3 regions of the Agarivorans sp. MS3-6 genome follow, and region 3 is predicted to be linked to each of the others. Evidence: predicted binding sites of a transcription regulator. Region 3 holds the regulator's gene; each other region holds the start of a gene.
The links. Region 3 encodes sigma-54, which starts transcription at its own class of promoters, with help from an activator protein. Its sites were predicted from a motif close to GTTGGCACGNNNNTNGNNT; they were not measured.
Positions count from the first base shown of each region.

Region 1: the regulator sigma-54 is predicted to act here: its motif matches at 1,763-1,781, upstream of ACVFI8_RS01450 (putative urea ABC transporter substrate-binding protein).
Region 2: the regulator sigma-54 is predicted to act here: its motif matches at 2,241-2,259, upstream of ACVFI8_RS04385 (formate/nitrite transporter family protein).

Region 1 is NZ_CM134202.1:300,852-308,270, forward strand. It holds gene ACVFI8_RS01445 (ABC transporter permease) at 1-455, opposite strand, end outside; gene ACVFI8_RS01450 (putative urea ABC transporter substrate-binding protein) at 465-1,547, opposite strand; guanidine-I (ykkC/yxkD leader) riboswitch at 1,607-1,701, opposite strand; gene ACVFI8_RS01455 (methyl-accepting chemotaxis protein) at 2,153-4,156, shown strand; gene ACVFI8_RS01460 (glycoside hydrolase family 3 N-terminal domain-containing protein) at 4,259-6,976, opposite strand; gene ACVFI8_RS01465 (LacI family DNA-binding transcriptional regulator) at 7,328-7,419, opposite strand, start outside.
Region 2 is NZ_CM134202.1:932,372-939,790, forward strand. It holds gene ACVFI8_RS04380 (protein kinase domain-containing protein) at 1-1,219, opposite strand, end outside; gene ACVFI8_RS04385 (formate/nitrite transporter family protein) at 1,229-2,086, opposite strand; gene ACVFI8_RS04390 (tetratricopeptide repeat-containing sulfotransferase family protein) at 2,591-4,315, shown strand; gene ACVFI8_RS04395 (hypothetical protein) at 4,395-4,703, opposite strand; gene ACVFI8_RS04400 (phosphoribosyltransferase) at 4,731-5,300, opposite strand; gene ACVFI8_RS04405 (phosphoribosyltransferase) at 5,397-5,996, shown strand; gene ACVFI8_RS04410 (right-handed parallel beta-helix repeat-containing protein) at 6,060-7,419, opposite strand, start outside.
Region 3 is NZ_CM134202.1:3,084,218-3,091,636, reverse strand. It holds gene ACVFI8_RS14160 (KpsF/GutQ family sugar-phosphate isomerase) at 1-402, shown strand, start outside; gene kdsC (3-deoxy-manno-octulosonate-8-phosphatase KdsC) at 402-953, shown strand; gene lptC (LPS export ABC transporter periplasmic protein LptC) at 950-1,507, shown strand; gene lptA (lipopolysaccharide transport periplasmic protein LptA) at 1,518-2,015, shown strand; gene lptB (LPS export ABC transporter ATP-binding protein) at 2,012-2,737, shown strand; gene ACVFI8_RS14135 (RNA polymerase factor sigma-54) at 2,788-4,287, shown strand; gene hpf (ribosome hibernation promoting factor) at 4,312-4,599, shown strand; gene ptsN (PTS IIA-like nitrogen regulatory protein PtsN) at 4,608-5,051, shown strand; gene rapZ (RNase adapter RapZ) at 5,078-5,932, shown strand; gene ACVFI8_RS14115 (HPr family phosphocarrier protein) at 5,919-6,188, shown strand; gene mgtE (magnesium transporter) at 6,258-7,419, shown strand, end outside.

The DNA.
Region 1 (7,419 bases), 1.9 Mb from region 3:
ATCGGACAAATACCAATAATAATCAGCATCACTTTAGACAGTTCACCTAAGCCAAACACAATGAACAAAATCGGTAAAATCGCCATAGGTGGCACCAGCGATAAAGCGGTAACCAAGGGTGACATGGGTGCCCTAACAAACGGCACCATGCCGTTGGCAATGCCTATTGTTAACGCAAGCAACGCACTAATGGTTACCCCTGTGATTAACCGAGTTAGACTGGCTAGCGTATCGGCCAGCATCAAGTAATCGCCGGTGCGTTTACTGGGCTCAAAAGCCATCCGTTGTATTGCATCAACAAAACTGGTCATTGCTGGCAATAGCTTGTCATTAGGGTTATCGACCAAGCGTGCTTGTGAGGCCATCATGTACACGGCGATTAACAGCACAAAAGGCAATAAGCCCAGTAGCAGCCGCGAAATGCGGCTGGGTTTACGGTTAATAATTCGGGTCATAAGCGGGCCTTAAAGTTTGCCTTGCGCTGCCATTTCCATATACGTCGAATTAAAACGAAGTTTAATGTTGCTGCTATCGCCATAAACACCGGCGGGTGTTTCAATACCAATGAAGCTTGCATCTGGAGCACCTTCACCTAATAAACCATGTAGGTGAGAGAATTCGGCTACCTTCGCCATAGTCGCTTTTAAGTCGCCGCTGTTGGTAAAGTCGACTGCTTCAGCAGGTGTGTAGAACATTTTTGTTGAGGCAAGTTGCGCTTCGTAACCCGCTAAATCGGTGCCTGATGCTTCTGCCATAAAGCTACGTGCTTTAATCGCCGCATCGCTATCACCCGACATAGTGGCCATAATTTCATACCACGCGCCCGTTAACGCTTTGCCAAGTTTAGGGTCTTGTTGCAAGGTGTCGGTGTTTACCACCAATAGGTCAATGATTTCACCTGGGATTTTTGACGAATCAAACACCAGGCTGGTGTCTGGCATTGCCATTATTTCGCTAAGTAGAGGATTCCAAGTCGTAACAGCAGTTACATCTTTAGTGGTGAATGCCGCCACTAAGTCAGCATCCGAGGTGTTGACCACGGTAAGGTCTCGTTCGGCCAAACCCACCGACTCTAGGCCGCGAGCCAGTAGATAGTGAGAAACACTAAGCTCTACTAAGTTAACATTTTGGCCTTTTAAGTCAGCAAGGGCTTTGTCACCTTTCAAAATAACGCCGTCGTTACCGTTAGAGAAGTCACCCACAATAAGTGCTGTAGAATCAACACCGCTGGCAGCCGGGATAGTCAATGCATCCATATTGGTCATTACTGTGGCATCGAACGAGCCTGCGGTGTATTGGTTAATCGACTCGATATAGTCATTTACCTGCACGACTTCGATATCTATGTCGTATTTGTCAGCCCATTTTTTAACAATGCCATTGGCTGCCCCGTAGTCCCATGGCATCCAACCAACATAGATAGTCCATGCTAAACGATAACTGGGTTTTTCAGCGGCCTGAGCAATGTTAGAACCGGCCAAGGTAGCGCTAATTACGGTAGCTGCTAAAGCTATTTTACGGAGTGGAGTTTTAACTAAGTTGAACATGTTCACCTCATTGTGGTTATGCACTTAAAATAAAAAGCATGAGAGACTTAGGTACTGTCATCTCCCGGGCTTTTATCCCTCCGTGTAACCTCGTTGAGGTTGACAACTCTCGGTCCAGTCACTGCGCACAGTCGGAACCCTAGATGTCTATTGCAAATTGTTTGGCGGCGCTAAATGTGACCAGAACCTTCGTCTCTCATGCCGCATTAAACAATTAGCAATGGCTATGCCAACTCCTCAAATACCACCATATAGGTAATTAATATAAAACTGCCGCTATTTGACGCTTTATTAAGGTGCGCTTTATCGTCATTCGCACCAATTTAGCGCAAACACGACGCCAAGCCGACTTATCTCAGCTAAGCTAAAATTAATACCCGCTAGGCAACGAGGATGCGCCGATTATTTACGCAAAGATAAGGCCGTTTGCTTACGATTTATCAACAACTTAAGTTAATACCCTGCTAACTCTTGGCTTTCTGGGCCAGCCAGGGCCGTTTAGGCTATGATTTATCATTTTTAACTCTAAAATGGCATAAGTTTGAATGGCCATGGTCGATATATTAATAGCCTTCAACTTGTACTCGATGAATAAGGAGTAATTCATGAGCAGCATTTTTTCCCCCGCGGTCTACCTCAGTGACCGGATTAGCTTTAAATATAAATTTATATTGTGGACCTGTTTATTTCTAATTCCGATTGCCTATGGCTTTAGTTCCATCATCATCACAATGAATAGCGACCTTGAGTTCGCCGAACAAGAATTGGCAGGCTACAAAGTTGTTAGTCAACTTCCCAGCTTGTCAAAATCAATCGTACAACATCAGCATTTAAACACCCTGCGCACCATGGGTGCTGAATTTGATAAAGCCGAATTATCAGCACTGCAACAAGGCCTTGATGGCAGCCTAAGCCAGTTATCTTCGGTGCTACCTAGCAATCTTCTCCCCGCACTTGAGCAAGTTAGCCAACGCTGGGAAACCGTCCGTGATAGCAGCAGTTCGCTTGGCCAATTACTAATAGAACATGAGGCTCTATTAAGAGAAATAAGAGGCCTTACTCACAGTGTTGCGGCAAATAGCGGGTTAACTCGAGACCCTATCGTTACCAGTTACTATCTTATCGACATCACGGTCGACCGCTTACCAGCTTTACAAAGTAACATTGCAAGGATCCGAGATAAGGGGGGCGATATAGCTGACTTTGGAATTTTAGATGCTGAAGGTAACGCCGACCTGCGTTTTCGTACTGATAACGCTAGCGAAGTACTCAATGATATGCGCAAAGCACTAAGCCAACTGAGCGCTTACGATCAACAATTTGAGCAAAAGTTAGGCAGTGACGCAGCACTCACCATACAAAGTATTGAACAAATTGTTAGCCTAATTAGAGATGATATTCTTAAGGACCAACAGGTAAAAACCAATACCCAAACGGTATTTGCAACCGCCAACCAAAGCCTGCAGCAAATCGAACAATTTACTGAAGCGGCACTAAACTACTTTGGTGAAGAGCTTACCCAGCGTACTCAGAATGCTGAAAATAAACGTATCATTATGCTTCTCGCCCTCGTTTTTGTTTTGTTGGTGTGTAGTTACTTTATGATTGGCGCATATTTGTCGGTAAGGCGCACCGTTAAACAAATCCGCTTTGTAGCGGCACGGGTAAATCAAGGCGATCTGAGTCAAGATTTAATGGTCTACGGATCAGATGAATTGGCAGACATTGCCCAAGACTATAAGACAACCTTAAACGCTCTGCGTAACTTGCTTGAGCAAGTGACCAGTAGCTCAGAAGAAATGTTAACCGCCACGCAACAGATCGGAGATAAGTCTCAGGAAGTGCGCGAAGCGATAAACCAGCAACAGCAAGAAACCCAACAAATCGCCACCGCAGTTGCTGAAATGAACGCCACCGTAAACAGCATGGCCGATGATGCTAATAAAGCCGCAGACTCTACCTTGGCGTCACAACAAGCCGTGGTCAACGGCCAACAAATTGTTGGCAATACCATATCTACAATTGGCCTAATCAACCAAGAAGTTCTGACCACTTCTGACTCACTCAGCCAGCTTCAAGAGCAAACCGGTGCCATTGGAGGTGTGATAGATGTGATCAAAAACATTGCCGAGCAAACCAACTTACTGGCGCTAAATGCGGCTATCGAAGCCGCCCGCGCGGGTGAGCAAGGCCGTGGCTTTGCCGTTGTTGCCGATGAAGTGCGTACCCTCGCTAGCCGCACTCAAACGTCTACTGCTGAAATACAACGTATGATTGAAAATTTGCAATCAGGTTCTTTGAGTTCGGTTAATGCCATGGCCAATGCCAGCACTCGAGCACAAAGTGGTGTTGAACAAGCGGAAGAAGCCAGAGATTCATTTAGCCACATTACTCAGGGCGTAGACGAAGTCGTTGAACTAAATACCAACATTGCCAGTGCGATTGAGCAACAAAGTAAAGTGATGGATGAAGTTGAACATAACATCGTGCAAATATCTGATGGTGCCAACGCGGCGCTGTTTATCGCCGACGAAGCCAGTAAAGCCGGTGAGAGCATTCGTTTTGAAGTAGACAAACTTAACCAGCTGATTGAACGCTACCAGCTATAGCCAGTTGGCAACGGCTACAAAGTAAAAGAGCAATCTAGACACTCATCTAGATTGCTCTTTTCGTATTTAGGGCAGTATCAAACTTGTCGCTATCGGCCTTCGCTATAGACCTTCACAAGTTAAAGCATCTTCAGCAGCATCGAGTGAGCGAGGTACATAACGAATATTGCCTAAATTGACCGTCACTGGTGCCGCACTTTGCAAGAGAAATACCTTGTCCACGAAAGAGAATTCCATCCCTTCAGCAACCAAGCACGATAGAGGGATTTTTACGGTATCCCACTCGGCGTCTCCTTCCGTACGAACCGCAGGTAATGCACCAGAAATATCTAACTCTGCAGTGCAAGGATACTCACAGTCGGCCCTTAATCGCATTGATGCTGGCGCTTCTGACAGCAGCTGAATATCAAATTGAAGGCTTGAATCGGCATTCACATAGGCGTTTCTATCGCTACCCGCGCCATCAAGCGTTTCAAAAAATATTTCAGCAATACTGCTGCCAAACTCCAGTTTCACCGCATCTTGTTGGTGGAGATAATTGATTGGCGTTACGCTTAATGAGCCAATCGTTGTGACAGCCCCTCGGTCAACATCAACCGCCGCCCAACCGTTTGCTTCACCAGCAATACGTGGTTGATACTCGCCATTTTCCGATGGGCCAAAAATCTCAAGGTTTACGTTAGCAACGCCATTATCAGGCTCATCAACTCCACAGCCAAACTCTCGTGTATCAAGCGGTAAATCATCTAAGTCCTCGGTAACTCCTTGTTGGTCACTGCTGGCATACGCCAAACCATAGCCATAAGGGAACAATGGCTTGTGTTCACCCTCAATGTCTTGTTCCATCGAAGGAGTTACATAGTTTTCTATATTGGGTGCATGGCGATTAATGGTGGTAGAACACTTTTTCATCGGCCATGAATAAGATAAGCGCCCTTTGAAATCGGCACCAGAGTGAGCAAACAATACATCTGTAATACCGCCTGCTTCAGTACCTGGTAACCAGGCCGCTACAAACGCATCTGAGTGGTTAAGCTCTTCGTTCACATATAATGGTCGGCCTGAATAGAATACTGTCACCACTTGTCGCCCCACCTCTTTCATTGCTTTTACAATCGCGAGATCAGCAGCGTAAGAAGCTTTCAACGAAGAGAACTCGAGGGTTTGGCTGGCTTTAATATCACCAAACATCTCGGCATAAGGATCTTCACCGATAACTACAATGGCGATGGCTTCTGGGGGTGCAGACGACTCTGAGGTATAAACGTTTGCAGCGCCGACTTCATCTTCGAGCGCCATTTTAAGGGTGCTAGCGCCTGGGAAGTCTTTAGCGATGGTATTGCCATCACCTTGCCACGTTAAGCTCCAGCCGCCGGTTTGTTTTTGAATGCTGTTAGCTGCACTACCCAAAATAATGTAAGGTTTGCTTTTGCTTAAAGGCAGCACCGCATCTTTATTTTTGAGTAGTACCAAGGACTCGCTAACCGCTTGTCTGGCGAGGGCTCGGTGGCTGTCAGACCCTAAAATATCGTCATTACCTGCTAGTTGACGCAATGACGGTTTTGGTTTTTCCCATAAATTAGCTCGCATCTTCACACGTAAAATTCGAGTTACTGCATCATCAATACGTTGCATAGAAATAGTGCCGTCATTAACTTGGCTGATCACGTTATTGTAAAACGCTTTCCAATCACTGCGCGCAGTTACCATGAATATGTCGTTGCCAGCATTAACCGCTTCGGGGCAATTGGCAGCACTACAACCGCTTAACTCGCCTTGGCCATTCCAATCAGTCACAATTAAGCCATCAAAACCCATTTTTTCTTTGAGAATATCATTCAGCAAATACTTGCTACCATGTAGTTTGTGGTTGTAAGTCGCACTATCGCTACCGGCGTTTTGGTCATAGTTAGCGGGGTTATGCCATGAATTAAAAGAACTCATCACCACTTGCGCACCAGCGTCTAGCCCAGAGAAGTACCCAGTAGCATGAATGTTGCGCAAGTATTCTTCTGAGTAGTGGTTTTCACCTCGGTCTTTGCCATCAAGCGTACCGCCATCGCCCACCCAATGTTTTACATTAGAAATCACATTGGTTTGTCCTTTTAGGCCTACGGCCCCCCCTTGCAAACCCTCAACCATTTTGCCCGCGTATAAGTGGATGATTTCAGGATCCTCTGAGTACCCTTCGTATACCCGTCCCCATCGGTAATCGCGCGGTGAAGCCACTGTTGGCGCAAATGTCCAATCCAATCCGGTAGCTGATACCTCTTTTGCAGTGGCTTGACCAATTTGCTTAATGAGCTCTGGATTATTTGCCGCGCCTAGACCAATGTTATGCGGGAACACGGTAGCGCGGTATACGTTATTATGGCCATGCACTGCGTCGGTAGCCCACATGAATGGCACTTTAAACCCACGGTCTGCATACGCTTCTTCAAGCGCTTCCCAGTATTGATCAGCTGCATAAACCCAATCAGCAGCGGAGGCATATTTGTTGTTATTAGGCCATGCACCACCGCCATTGAGTATTGAACCCAATTTGTATTGCTTTGCTTCAGCTGGCGTCACTTCAGGCAGGTTGGGCTGAACCATTTGCCCGACTTTTTCCTCTAAGGTCATTTGACCGAGTATTAGCGCAATGTGAGTTTCAATAGCTTGGTCTTTATCGATTTGGCTATCAATTTGCGGCCACTCACTGAAATAAGGCAAGGTACTAGACTCAACCGGTGGTTTAGGAACTGGGTCACTAGAACTATTACAGCCTGTCAATATTGCCATTGCGACTAAACACGAAACTATCGTTCTCTTCTGATGCATATAATTACCTATTTAAATGAGTTACGGCCATCGTGTCATGAGCGATGGGCTAACATTAGCCTTCGTTATCGTTAACCGACACCTACACCTACACCTACCCAAAACGAGCCGCCTTATGGAACCGCTCCCACAACAAGGGCAATAAAAATTGTGATAAATACAAGGGCTCAGCGAAGCCGATTTATTACAATGTGTGTTTGTTGGATTTTCACGGCCATTGTAATACTAATTAATGGGCCAATGATGCGATCCAAGCCTCACTATGAAACCGCTCCCACAACTGTAACTAAAGGCGCACAATTAAGACAATTTTGCTTTATCTTAATGGCTAAACACTAAGCCAATGTTAACTTAGTTTATTTTTTTAACTGAGTGCCTGATGACCAATTCAGGTACCAGTAATTGAGGAATGGGATAGTCCTGTTGCTTTACCAGTGACAGTA
Region 2 (7,419 bases), 2.2 Mb from region 3:
CGGTTTTATCTATCATGATGTTATCGGGCTTGAGATCTTGATGCAGCATGTCCATGCGATGAAACGCTCGCAATCCTTTAGCCACCTGCTCAACAATTTCTCTGACCCTGCTAAGGTCGGCTTTTGGGTTGTCGGTAATCCACTGAGCGAGTGTTTGCCCTTCTACGAATTCAAATACGGTATACAAATAATTACGTTCACGCGGGGTTCGGTTGGCTTTGAGCACATACGCACTGTTAATGCGCCGTGCTATCCATTCTTCAGTAAGAAAACGCTCTAAATACTCTGGCACCTCGCGCATATCAACCGACGGCGTTTTAAGAATAACCTGCTGACCCGATTGCTCATCTAAGGCCAAATAAACATGGCTACGACTACTGGCATGAATTTGTCGAACAATGCTGTAACCATCAAACTGCATTCGCGCCTCTAACAGCGGCGGAAAAGGCAGCACTTCGACTTGTTTCTTGAGAAGCAGACCGGTTTGTGACGCTAGTTGGTCTACTCGAATAATTTGTAAGCTAAGGTTATCGTCACTACCTGCCGCATAGGCTTGTTCAACGATATGTTTGGCGGCGGCTTCTAAATCATCAGGATAGTTTTGAATAGTGCTGTTCACCAACGCGGCATCTATAAACTCATACACACCATCAGTAGCGAGTAGAAAAATATCGCCGGTGCTTACCCGTAAACTTTGGTAATCAAACTCACAGTATTCACTGATACCTAGGGCTCGACTTAGATAGCTTTTATTTTCACCGGCCCATAAGCGGTGATCTTTTGTCAGTTGCTCTAGGCCATTGTCATTTAAACGATAAACCCGCGTATCCCCCACATGAAAAATATGGGCGGTATTTCCCTTAATGACCAAGGCACTAAAGGTACATACATAACCTTTGTTTTTATCGTAGTGATAAGGGCTTTGTTGCGACTGGGAGTACAACCAAGAGTTGGTAGCGTCTAGCACCTTTTCTGCCGAGTGCTGCACAGACCACACTTCAGACGTACAATAATAATCGTCTAAGAAACTTTTTACTGCTGTTTCGCTAGCGACTTGGCTAACTTCGCTGCTGCTAATGCCATCGGCCATAACAGCAGCGAACCCTTTGTGACTAAGCTGCGAGCCTCGCGGAGTAGATACGCCATAACAATCTTGATTAAGCGCCTTACGGCCTTTATCAGAACACTGGCCTATCGAAACACTCAGCTGGCTCGTCATTGATTAACCTTATGCGTTAACAGAAGCTGTTTTGCTAGGCGCTTCTACCGCTGATTTAGCGACTTTACGCTTAGGCGCTGTTCTGATGTGCGTGGTGTAAAGGGTTAGACCGGTAAAGGCTAATCCGCCCACTAGGTTACCTAAAGCCGTAGGGATTTCGTTCCAAAGGAAGTAATCCATCACCGAGAAATCACCGCCCATGATTAGGCCAAATGGGAACAAGAACATGTTTACTACAGAGTGCTCGAAGCCCATGTAGAAGAACAAGAATATTGGCATCCACATAGCGATAACTTTACCGCTAACATTGGTAGAAATCATCGCGCCTACTACACCCATTGATACCATCCAGTTACACAACATGCCGCGAACAAAAATAGTAAACCAACCTGCCACACCGTGTTCTGCATAACCTACGGTACGCGCTTCACCAATGGCTGCTGCTTTAGCACCCACCGCACCAGCTTCGATGTTAAAGCCGTAAGTGAAAATAAAGGCCATCATCACCGCAACGGTTAAGGCTCCACCAAAGTTACCTAAAAACACTAAGCCCCAGTTACGCAACAAGCCAGGTACATCTACGCCGGGCCGTTTATCTAACAGCGCCAACGGCACTAAAACAAACACTCCAGTTAATAAGTCAAAACCCATCAAATAAAGCATACAAAAACCAACGGGGAACAAGATTGCCCCGATTAAGAAGTTACCGGTGTTTACCGCAATGGTAATAGCAAAGATAGCGGCAAGCGCCAAAATGGCCCCCGCCATAAATGCGCGAATAACGGTATCTCGGGTTGACATGAATACTTTAGATTCACCGGCATCAACCATTTTGGTAACAAACTCTGAAGGAGCTAGATAAGACATAATATTTCCCTATATTGCTTAGTAGTAAAGTAAAACTGTCGGTTTGATTCAGCGTGTTCATTGGTACGTACCAGTGATACACCTTTCACAAGTAGAGCACTTGGCTCTTGATTTACTTGCTGCTTGGGTCTGTCCTTGACCTACAACAAGGATTTTGCAAATGTTGCGCCAGCTCACACAAAAACCACACAAAACCCCAACAATGCAGTAACCATAGAGGCTTATACCGTTCTTTTAGTTTACTTTTGATCACCACTAGTTTGATATATTGCACTGCATTCGCCTCGTCTTGCACCAAATAAGACCACGAATGAGGATTCATCGCTGAAAATACAGCCAAATCACGCTTAATTACCGGTTAATCAATAAATTCGCTGAATAGATAACGTTTTTTCGTGAAACCAAATTTGTGTTTTGCAATGAGATAGGCGACGCAGCATATTGTTGAAGCTTGTTATAAAGTAATGCGCATTTATCGATAGTTGCGAACTATAGGAAAAACCAATGAAGCCCGAGATGCGGCACGCCATTATGGAAAAAGCGGTTAAGGCCCTGCAAGCTGGCAAGTACAGTCAGGCTATTTCAACCATAAACAAGATCAACAAGCTAAAATCACAGCAAGACTATAAAAGCCTTGAGTTAGAAGCCTATGCGCTGTTTCAGCAACAAAAAATTGACCGCGCATTAACTCATTACCAAAACCTGCTAGCCTATGCTGAAAATGACCAACAAAGAAATGCTACCTACAAAAATATTGGTAATGCCCAAAAAGCACTAGGCTTCACTCAAGCCGCAATTGCCTCATATCAGCAGTGCTTTAACTATGACAGCAGTATTGGCAATGCCAACATTGCCGCCTCATTAGGTGAATGCTATTTAGATGAAGACCGCTATTCAGAGCTAGAAGCCTTAGCGGAAAAGATGCAAAGCTGGTCAGGGTATTTCGCCCCAGCCCAAGCCTTATTGATATCGGCGGCAAAAAAACAGAATCAAAAACAAATAGCGCTAGCGCGTATAGAGGCCTTACTCGAACACTCAACATTTGTTGAAGAATGGCAATTGGAGTTCTCCATAGACACCTTAATGTTTATTAGAGAGCACCACAAAGCGGCCCAACTGCTAAAACAAGCCGAATTAGATTTTGTCAATAAAGCATGGATTAGTTATTACCAAGCAGAGTTAGCAGCACGAGATAATAAGCACCAACAAGTCATTGAATTGTTATGTAATGAACGACTTGAACGTTTAGATTTTATGCGTAAAAAAGCCGCTTATAAACTACGCGCAGAAGCCTACGATAAGCAGCAACAGTTTGCTGAAGCCTTTGTCGATTTCACGGCTATGGCCAAATTAAACCACCAACGAGCGCAAAGTTTAGTGTTAAAAGATAAAGTCGCACTTTACCAAAAGCTTGATCTTTCTTTCTTAAAACCAACCGAAGCGAACAAGGAAACAGGTGCACAACCGGTATTTATGATGGGCTTTAATCGCTCGGGCACAACCCTGCTAGAAAACATCTTAGATACCCATGAAAAGGTGACAACATTGAGTGAAACCCGCTCATTGTTTAACGTTACTGAGGCATTCAGCCTACAGCTGAAGAAACGTTACCCACAAGATTTGCCCAGCTTAACTGAACAAGAGTTAAGCTTGCTTCGCCAAGAGTATTTTAGTTATTTAGACTCAATCAATATCGAGTTAAGTACAAGCAACTGCCTTATCGATAAATTTCCCCTTTACACCATTGATATACCGCTGATAGTAAGTCTATTTCCAAATGCCAAAATTATCTTTTGTTTACGCCACCCCGCCGATACGTGCTTAAGTAACTTCCAACAAAACTCAGCCAACAACCAAGAACAAGCTCGGCTAAACCGTTTAGAAGACTGCTTCAAGCGTTACCAGCAAGTGTTTACCCTGTTTAAGCGCTACCAAAACGAGCTCAACTTAAACATGCATTTTGTACGCTATGAAGACTTAGTCGACAACCTAGAGCAAGAAGCGAGCAAAGTATTTGAATTTTTAGGGCTGGAGCCAAGCGCAAACTGTTTACACTTCGATAAACACGCACAAAAGAAAATCGTGCTATCGGCTTCAAGCAACCAGGTAGTAAAGCCTATTTATACAGAATCACGCTACAAGTGGCTTAATTACCATCAACACCTTGCCCCCCATATCCCACTGATCAATGAGTTTATTGAACAGTTTGAATATCAAAAAGTTGGATAAAATAGCGTATAAATCAGCAAAAGAGCGCTTTAGCCTAAGCCCTAACGAATAAGCGCTCACTAACAAAAAATACTAGCCACTAGGTAAGTTTAGCCTTATTCAGCCGCTCAAAAGTCGGGATATTCAGCCAATCTTCATCCAGTTTAGCTATTGCTTGCTTGTGGGCTTGTCGATCAATGATACTTTCGCCAAAGATTTGTAAATGAGCCTTTTCCATCAGTTGATTGCTGGTGGCCTTATCCAGTAATCCTAAGGTTTCTCCCGCATGAATGAAGCCTTCTACCCGCCCCTTTATTTGCGGGCTACTCGTCTCGAGTTTAGATTGGGTAAATAAGGTCAGCAACTTCTCATAACATAGCTGCTGAAATTGCTGTTTAGAAACATCCATGCTTTGAATTCCTTTTACAGTGACTAGTTACTCTGGCAAATGGTCTTTGATGATCTGGTATAACTCAGGGCGATATTGAGCGATTTCTTGGGGGTTTAAGCCTTCCAGTGAATGCGGATACTTTAACCATTGACTGGTTTCATGTAGATAATAATCTGGAATGCGATCAGTTTTATTACGTTCAGGTTTAAAATACGGCACTGCTACACGAATGTCTTTGGGGGTATTAAGTCTCGCTAAGCGGCTTAGCTCACCAATGATCGCCTCTATAGAGCGCCCTGTATCAAATACGTCATCAACAATCAGTAGACGGTCGTGCTGCTGCACATGCTTGACTAGGTAATTAAGGCCATAGACCTTTACTTGCTTGGCTTGGCTGTCAATAGCCGCAGCATATGAAGAAGTGCGGATCGCGATATTGTCACTTTCAATGCCGTGATAAGCTAAAAACTCTTGCACAGCGATCCCTATGGGGGCTCCTCCGCGCCATACCGCAATAATAAAGCTAGGTTTAAAGCCACTTGCTAGCACCTTTTCGGCCAAACGAAATGAATCTTCCAGTAAGTCTTGTCCGGTGATATAAAGTTTGTCGCTCATAATTACCTGCTATAAAAAAAACTGACCTTTCAGTCAAAGGTGTAGTATAAAACTATCATTATAGAACCCGTTAACTCAAGGATACTTTCCATGCCAATGAGCCAACCAACAGCCCAACTGGAAAAACGCTATTTAGATGAAGATACGCTGATTCAAGATTCATTTCGTTTAGCGGTGCATATTTTTGAGAGCGGCTTTCGCCCCACTTTCATCGTGGGCCTTTGGCGGGGTGGCAGTGCTGTGGGTATTTACGTACAAGAGTGCCTGCAAACCCTGGGGGTAAAAACAGACCATATTTCAGTACGCACCTCTTATCAAGGGCAAGCCAATTACCAGCAAATTCTAGAAGCGCCCGAGTCAATCAGGGTTCATGGTATTCAGTATCTATTAGAGAACCTAAACGTTGACGACAGCTTATTGATTGTAGATGACGTATTTAGCAGTGGCCATAATGTTGCGGCGGTGATTAATCGCTTAAAAGCAAAACTAAAACTCAATATGCCCCGCCAGGTGAAAATAGCCACCTTATGGGAGCGCCCAAAGTTTAACCAAACATCGCTAACACCCGATTTTTGCTTGCATCAAACCGAGCAGTGGTTGGTCTTTCCCTATGAGTTAACCGGCTTAAGCGTAGAAGAGATAAAACAACACAAGGGCTTTGTGGCGCCGTTAATAAAACCTGAGTTACTCGGCTAACACTAGCTTCAAATATCAATAAAGCGGCTATTAAGCCGCTTTATTGATCGTTATAACGCTACATTAGTACTGGTATTCGTAAGCACCAATATCAAAGGCACTGCCACTTGGCCTAGTGTTACCATCTAGGTCGGTAGTGATCGAATCGCTCAAGTCCAAGCCGTTGTCGATGGCAATAGAATCAGGCAATAAGCGATAGCCATTTTCAGGATCTACCCCAGGAGTGTCGGTGAAGATGTTGTTTGCATTGGCATACTCAGTGTAACGATTGGGGAGAATGTTATTTTCGTCACTGACGTATTGTAAAAAATATTCATCAGAATAGTCAGGTTCCAACAAACGAACAACCAAGTTATTTTGAAAAACTGGCCGGGTTTCAGTAGTGTAGTTAATCACGCCGTAAACATTCACCAGCGTGTTATTTTGAATAACGGTATTACTGCTGGCCCAGTAACCACTGGTCCAAATGTACACACTGTTGTCACTTTCAAAACTAAATAAGTTGTTATCAATTGACGTATCGCCCTGAGATTCAATCAGAGAAAGGTAAGATGAGTACTCAACGCTACTTTGCACAACTTTATTCGAATTGAATAGCAGACCTCCAGAGCTAACAATTATTCCTCCTGAGTTACCATCTAAGTAGAATCGATTATTTGTAAAAGCCCCGCTGGCTATTTGAAAGTTACTATTACCTAAATAGACAGCAAAGCCATCAAGACTTAAAAAATGATTTGATGTTATCGCGCCCTCTGCATAATAGTCTGATTCTTCTGGCTGCAACCATAGCTCAACATTAGGGTTTGCCTTAAGCTGTAGCGGTTTATCTATTGATAAATGTCCGAGGTAAATACCTGATTCGACATCCACATCAATTGTAGTAGCATTATCAATAACGGCCTGCAGCACGGACATATTCTGCCCAAAAGAAAATGAAGTATGAGATTGAGTGGTTCGAATCAAATTGGGGCGGTAAATAGTATCTACTTCTAATTCTAACTCTGCCTTCCCCATAGCGGCGGGCTTATTTAGCTGAACTGTAAATTCATCCCACCAAGATATATCGAAACACTCAAACTCAAGCTCACTAACCGTGCATTTAGCATTTGAGTAATCGACTGAAACAGATGCTATCGAAAGGCCGAGATTGTGGCTGTTTAGTTTGCCACGAATATTCCCTCTATCTGCATAAATACTGCCTCTAGGGTCAGCGTTAACACGAAAGCTATAATCAAATTTATCTTTGAGTGTTCCAAGCTCAAACCCCAGTTGATAATCAGACACCCAAAGCGCTAAATCACTGCGTATGGGTTCAATATACATATTTAAGCTGTTGCGACTAAATGGGAAATCCAGATCCAAATTAGCTTGAGTATTAACTATCGTTGTGTCTTTAAAAACTACATTCAACTGAACTAATAAA
Region 3 (7,419 bases):
GGCACTCTTGGTAAAAAATTATTGCTCAGTGTCAGCGACTTAATGCTAAGAGGGGAACAAATTCCCTCAGTGACAGTCGAACAAACTATTCGCGAAGCCTTATTTGAGATCACCGCGAAAGGCTTAGGTATGGTAGGCGTGGTTGACCAACAGCAACACTTAGTCGGTATTTTCACCGACGGGGACTTGCGCCGTATCTTAGATCAACGGGTTGATATTCACGACACGCAAATTGGTCAAGTCATGACCCACAACCCCAAAGTCATTGAAAGTGATTGGTTGGCATTTGATGCACTAAAATTAATGAAACAAACCTCTATTAATGGCTTGTTCGTGCTTAAACAACAAAAAGTAGTGGGTGCATTTAACATGCATACTTTATTACAGGCAGGAGTTTATTAGTGAGCGAAACCACACCTTACGGTTCAGTGAGCCAACAAAATTTTGACCGCGCCAAAACCATAACCTTGCTAATTTGCGATGTTGATGGGGTATTTTCAGATGGCAGAATTTATATGGGCAATGACGGTGAAGAGCTAAAAGCTTTTCATACTCACGACGGTTTTGGCATAAAAGCCTTACTCAATATTGGGGTTGAGATTGCCATTATCACAGGCCGCCAATCCAAAATTGTCGAGCAGCGTATGCAAGCGCTAGGTATTCGCCATATTTACCAAGGCCAGCAAGACAAGATGGTGGCTTATCAGCAAATGCTTGAGCAACTAAAGATAAGTGCTAACGAAGTTGCCTATATCGGCGACGACGTGGTTGATACTCCAGTGATGCTCGCATGCGCCTTAGGCGTGGCAGTTCAAGATGCTCACCCTTTGTGCAAGCAAGCGGCCGACTATATTACCGTGACACCGGGCGGATATGGCGCAGTTCGTGAGCTTTGTGATCTAATTTTGCAGGCAAAAGGTCAGCTAGAGAATGCCCAAGGCATGAGTGTATGAACAAGCCTACTTGGTTTTTCGGACTGCTATTTGTTGTTGCCATCGTGCTTTGGCAACTCAGCCCCTCAGAGGACGAGCAAGTAGCCGCCAAGCGAGAAGCCAGTAAACCTAATTTTGTTGCCGAGCAGCTATACAGCATTAGCTTTGGTGAAGATGGTGCGCCACGTTATCGCATCTACGCTGAACAGATGGAGTTTTTTGAGCAACTAAAACATACCACCTTCTCTAAACCGAAAATTTTGGTTTACCCAGACCCAGCACAACCCATATGGCAAATTGTAGCCGATCACGCTACAGTACTGCAGCAGCAAACTGTCACCTTAAATGACAATGTAGTGATCAAAAATTTGAGTCGTGGCGAGTATGTTCGCGACCTTATTACCGAAAGATTGGAAATCGATCTGCAAAGTGAAACCATGAGCAGCGATCAACCTGTTACCGTTTATGGCCCCTCATACGAATTGTATGGTGTTGGCATGGATGGTGATTTAGCCAACGAAATAGTGACTTTATTAGATGATATCGAAGCGGTTTACCATAACCCACAAGAGTAAATTAGGCCTATTGGCCAGTTTGTTATTTCTGTCTTGGGGAGTTCAAGCACTTGAAGACGACTTCAATAAGCAGATTATTGTTGATGCCGACCGCCAACAGGTCAATATTAAAGAAAACCGAGTCACGTTTTACAGCAATGTGATCGTCACTCAGGGCTCGATTAAAATGCATGCTGCAGAATTAAGCGTGATCGGCAGTGAAGACAAAGGCAGCGAAGTCATGATCGCCAAGGGCGAACCGGCTACTTTTTATCAACTGCTAGATAGCGGTAAACCTATCGAGGCGGAAGCGAACGAGGTTCGCTATGATCTTAAAACCCAAACACTGACCCTCACGCAAAATGCTCAGTTAAAACAAGAAGAGAGCTTAGTGAAAGGGCAAATGATCAAATACAGCATCGATAAGCAAGAAATGGTAGCCCAAGGCGATGAAAATAGTCGTGTCACTACCATATTTCTGCCGAAACAACTTGAAGAGATTTCACCGAAGAGTAAACCGCAAGAATGAGTACCCTAATTGCTGAAAACCTAGCGAAAAGCTATAAAGGTCGCAAGGTTGTCAAGAATGTAAGCTTACACGTTGAAACGGGTAAAATCGTCGGCTTACTCGGCCCAAATGGTGCGGGTAAAACCACTACTTTTTATATGGTTGTTGGCTTAGTACCTCGCGACCAAGGCCGCATACTAATTGATGACGATGACCTGTCTAGCACGGCGATGCATACTCGAGCCCGTAAAGGCATTGGTTACTTACCACAAGAAGCATCGATTTTTCGTCGTTTATCTGTAGAAAAGAATATTCTCGCGGTTCTCGAAACACGTAAAGACCTTGATAAAGAGCAACAAAATGGAGCGCTTGACGACTTATTAGAAGAGTTCCATATTGGCCATATTCGCAAAAATTTGGGTATGAGTTTGTCGGGTGGAGAACGTCGCCGAGTAGAAATAGCACGAGCCTTGGCAGCTGCACCAAAGTTTATTTTGCTTGACGAACCCTTCGCTGGAGTAGATCCTATTTCAGTGATTGATATAAAAAAAATTATCGAACACCTGCGCGATAGAGGCCTTGGAGTACTGATTACCGATCACAATGTGAGAGAAACCCTCGATGTTTGTGAACATGCCTATATCGTTAGCCAAGGCGAATTGATAGCCTCAGGGAAGCCCAAAGAGATACTTGAAAATGAACATGTGAAACGAGTTTATCTCGGCGAGCAATTCAAGCTATAGTTAAAGTGTATCTAGAAAAATATAATAAGAAGAAGGAACAGCGGTAATTAATGAAAGCATCTTTGCAGTTGCGTCTTGGTCAGCAATTAACCATGACACCTCAGTTACAACAGGCCATACGCTTACTTCAGCTATCAACGCTGGATTTACAGCAAGAGATTCAAGAGGCACTGGAAAGTAACCCACTTCTTGAGGCGGATGAGTCGCAGCCAAGCGACAGTGACTCAGTTGAAAAGTCGGCCAATGAAAGAAGTGATGAGGCGGAAAACAGCCAGCCTGAAGTTGACTCTAGCCAAATTGAAGCCGGTGATGCCATTTCCCAAGACACGGTTGCTGAAGACCTACCCGTTGATTCAACATGGGATGATATATATAGCGCCAGTTCAGGCCCTGCGAGTTCAGGCTCTGCTAGTGGCGGCGAAGACAACGACATGTTGTTTCAAGGCGAAACCGTCGACTCCTTACAAGACCATCTATTGTGGCAAATGCGTTTAACTCCCTTTAGTGAAGTAGATCAAGCCATCGCATTAGCGATTATTGATGCGGTTGATAACTCAGGTTACCTCACTCAAGACTGTGACCAACTACTTGAAGGCTTACGCTCCAGTGATAATAACGCACTAGATGTAGAATTAGACGAAGTAGAAGCGGTGCTAAAACGTATTCAACATTTTGACCCCGTCGGCATTGCTGCTCGCTCCTTACAAGAGTGTTTAATGATTCAATTAAGTCGTTTTGCTGAAGAAACACCTTGGTTGAAAGAAGCCAGAGAGGTCGTATCAAATCATATCGACGTATTGGCCAACCGCGATTTTCGTTTATTAGCTCGCAAAACCAAACTCAAAGAAGAACAGCTACGCGAAGTAATGCGCTTAATCCACACCCTTGAGCCACGCCCCGGCAATGCGGTAGAACCGAATCAAGCGCAGTATGTTATTCCCGACGTATCCGTTATAAAACGCCAGGGCCGCTGGGTAGTAGAATTAAACCCGGATGCCATGCCTAAACTACGTGTCAATTCTCACTATGCGTCTTTGAGCAAAACGTCAAATGCTACCGATACTCAATTCATTCGCAGCCACCTACAAGAGGCAAAATGGTTCATAAAAAGTATTGAGAGCCGTAACGAAACCTTATTAAAAGTATCCAACTGTATCGTTCACCACCAACAAGCATTTTTTGAATATGGTGCTGAAGCAATGAAACCAATGGTGTTGAACGATGTGGCTGAAGCAGTAGAAATGCATGAATCGACCATTTCTCGGGTGACAACCCAAAAATTTATGCATACTCCCCGCGGAATTTTCGAATTAAAGTATTTTTTCTCTAGCCACGTGGCTACAGACGGAGGTGGGGAATGCTCATCTACCGCGATTCGCGCACTCATTAAGAAACTGGTTGCTGCCGAAAATACCAACAAACCACTCAGTGATAGCAAGATAGCTGACATTTTGGCAGATCAGGGGATCAAGGTGGCGAGGCGCACGATAGCAAAATATCGTGAGTCTTTAGCGATTCCACCTTCTAACCAACGTAAAAGCCTTATATAACGGCCACAAAAGGGGACAAGATATATGCAAATTAATCTTACTGGACACCACGTAGAAATTACTGAATCACTAAAAGAATATGTCCACACTAAGTTTGCCAAACTGCAACGACGTTTTGAACAAATCAACAATGTTCACGTCATCCTCAACGTAGAAAAGCTCAATCAAATTGCCGAAGCTACCTTGCACCTTAATGGCGGAGAGCTGTTTGCCACTGCAGAGCACTCTGATATGTATGCCGCCATTGATAGCCTCATTGATAAACTTGACCGCCAAGTTATTAAACACAAAGAAAAATTAAACAGACATTAGCCAAAGTAATGCAAATAAATAAAGTACTAAATTTGGACTGTACGCTTAGTACAGTCCAATGTTCCTCTAAGAAGCGCGCATTGGAACTGATAAGTGAACTCGTCGCTAAACAACTTGATACCAGTGCTCAAACTATTTTTGAAAGCCTGTTAAACAGGGAAAAAATGGGCAGCACCGGAATTGGCCAAGGTATCGCTATTCCTCACGGCAGAATCGACAATCAGCACCAAGCTACAGCGGTTTTTTTACGCTGTGACCCTGCTATTTCCTTCGATGCTATTGATAATAAACCGGTTGATCTTGTGTTTGCGCTGTTGGTTCCAGAAGACCAATGTAAACAACACCTTAATACCCTTTCTCAAGTGGCTGAGAAACTCAACGATAAATTAGTATGTAAACAACTTCGTAACGCACAAAGTGATGACGAATTGTACGACATCATGGTAGCCTAATACTCTAATTGTAGTTAGAGGTTATCATGGAATTGATTATCGTTAGCGGACGTTCAGGCTCTGGCAAAACGGTCGCCTTAAGGGTATTAGAAGATTTAGGCTATTACTGTGTAGATAATCTACCCGTTTTACTCTGGCAACCCTTAATAGATAACTTAAGTAGTTATCCTAAAGTGGCGATTAGTATCGATATTCGTAACCTGCCCGATGAGCCCTCACCGATTGGGCAATTGATTCGTTCGATTGGCCCTGACGTAAAGCTCCTCAGCCTCTTTCTCGACGCTAAAGACGAAGCGCTAATTCGTCGTTACAGTGAAACCCGCAGAGTTCACCCGCTCAGCCAAAACAACTTGTCGTTAGCCGAAGCTATTGAGGCAGAAACAGAGCTATTAGCCCCTATTTCACGCAATGCTGACTTACGTATCGATACCTCTCGCTTGTCGGTGCATGAACTTAGCGGCCTGATCCGCTCGAGAGTGACGGGTGATCAACAACAACAACTAATTTTAGTGTTTGAGTCCTTTGGTTTTAAAAATGGCGTACCCAGTGATGCGGATTACATGTTTGACGCGCGTTTTTTGCCTAACCCGCACTGGCAAGAAGAGCTTCGCCCCCTAAATGGTTTAGATAAACCCGTTCAGGACTATCTGTCTAGCCAAGCCTTAGTCGGAGAATACATTCAGCAGATCACCGATCTGTTAAATTCTTGGTTGCCCCACTTAGAAGCTAATAATCGAGCATACCTAACCATCGCCATCGGCTGTACTGGTGGCCAACATCGTAGCGTTTACGTAGCAGAGCAGCTTGCCGCAAACTTTTGTAGTAAACGTAAAGTACAACGTCGTCATCGCACTTTGGAACATAAGCTTGAAGCTCACTAGACAAGTCATCGTAAAAAACAAACTCGGCTTACACGCTCGCCCTGCGACTAAGCTTGTAGAACTCGCTCAGCAGTTTGAGGCTGAGGTAAGTATTATAGACGGAGAGAAAACGGCGTCAGCTGCCAGCGTAATGGGCTTGCTCGTATTAGCCAGTGCGCAGGGTAATACTTTGACAATTATCTCGGAAGGAAAAGATGCCGCCGCCGCGATGAATGCTATTCAAGGTTTGATTGAAGCCAATTTCGACGAAGAATAAGTTAAGGCATAAATAGCCGCACACTAAGCACGCTGCAAAGCTTGCTACTCATCACAGTAGGGAACACTTATGCCAGAAGAGATGGAGTTAAACCCTAACCAGCACAAACGATTACAGGAGCTAAACCAGGCTCTAGATAGCGGTATGTTTGTGCACGTTAGGCGCACACTTCATCAAATGCCCCCATGTGATGTGGCTTTATTACTCGAGTCCAGCCCACCCGCAGGACGTAAAGTACTATGGCAACTCACCGACCCTGAGCAACACGGCGATATCCTCGAAGAGCTAAACGAAGAGGTGATGGAGGGGGTGCTTCAGCTAATGGCTCCAGAAACCCTCGCCGCCGCCGCTGAAGGAATGGATACAGATGACATTGCTTATGTCTTAAGAAGCCTTCCAGATAGTGTTTATCAAGAAGTACTGCAACAGATGGATGGCCAAGATAGGCACCGTGTAGAAGCAGCACTCGCCTACCCCGAGGATACCGCGGGGAGCATTATGAATACCGACACCATCACCCTAAGGGCTGATGTCAGTATTGACGTGGTACTACGCTATTTACGATTGCGTGGCGAACTACCAGAAACCACTGATACCTTATATGTGGTAAACGAACACGATTTACTGCTAGGTGATATTCCCCTTTCTACTCTACTGACGGTAAATCCAAATGTCAGTGTTCGCGAAGTGATGGACAGTAATGCCGAAACTATCCCAGTGGCAATGGATGAGTCAGATGTCGCCGTTTTATTTGAACGCCATGACTGGATTTCAGCCCCGGTAGTTGATGAAAAAGGGCAACTACTGGGTCGAATAACTATTGATGATGTGGTTGATATTATTCGTGAAAATACCGAGCGCACCATGATGAGCATGGCAGGTATGGATGATGATGAAGATACTTTTGCCCCAGTGATAAAAAGTACTCAGCGACGTACCGTTTGGCTTGCCGTTAATTTATGCGCCGCTTTAGTCGCCGCATCAATCAGTAATATGTTCGAATCCACCCTCGAACAATTAGCCACCTTAGCTATTTTGATGACCATTGTACCCAGTATGGGAGGGATCGCCGGTAATCAAACCCTCGCCCTGGTCATCAGAGGGCTAGCCGTCGGACATATTGGCGAGGGAAACTCGCGTTGGCTGATTGGTAAAGAAGCCGCGATTGGCATGCTAAACGGCATGATTTGGGCGCTGGTTATATCGGTAGTGGTTACCCTATGGAAGGGCG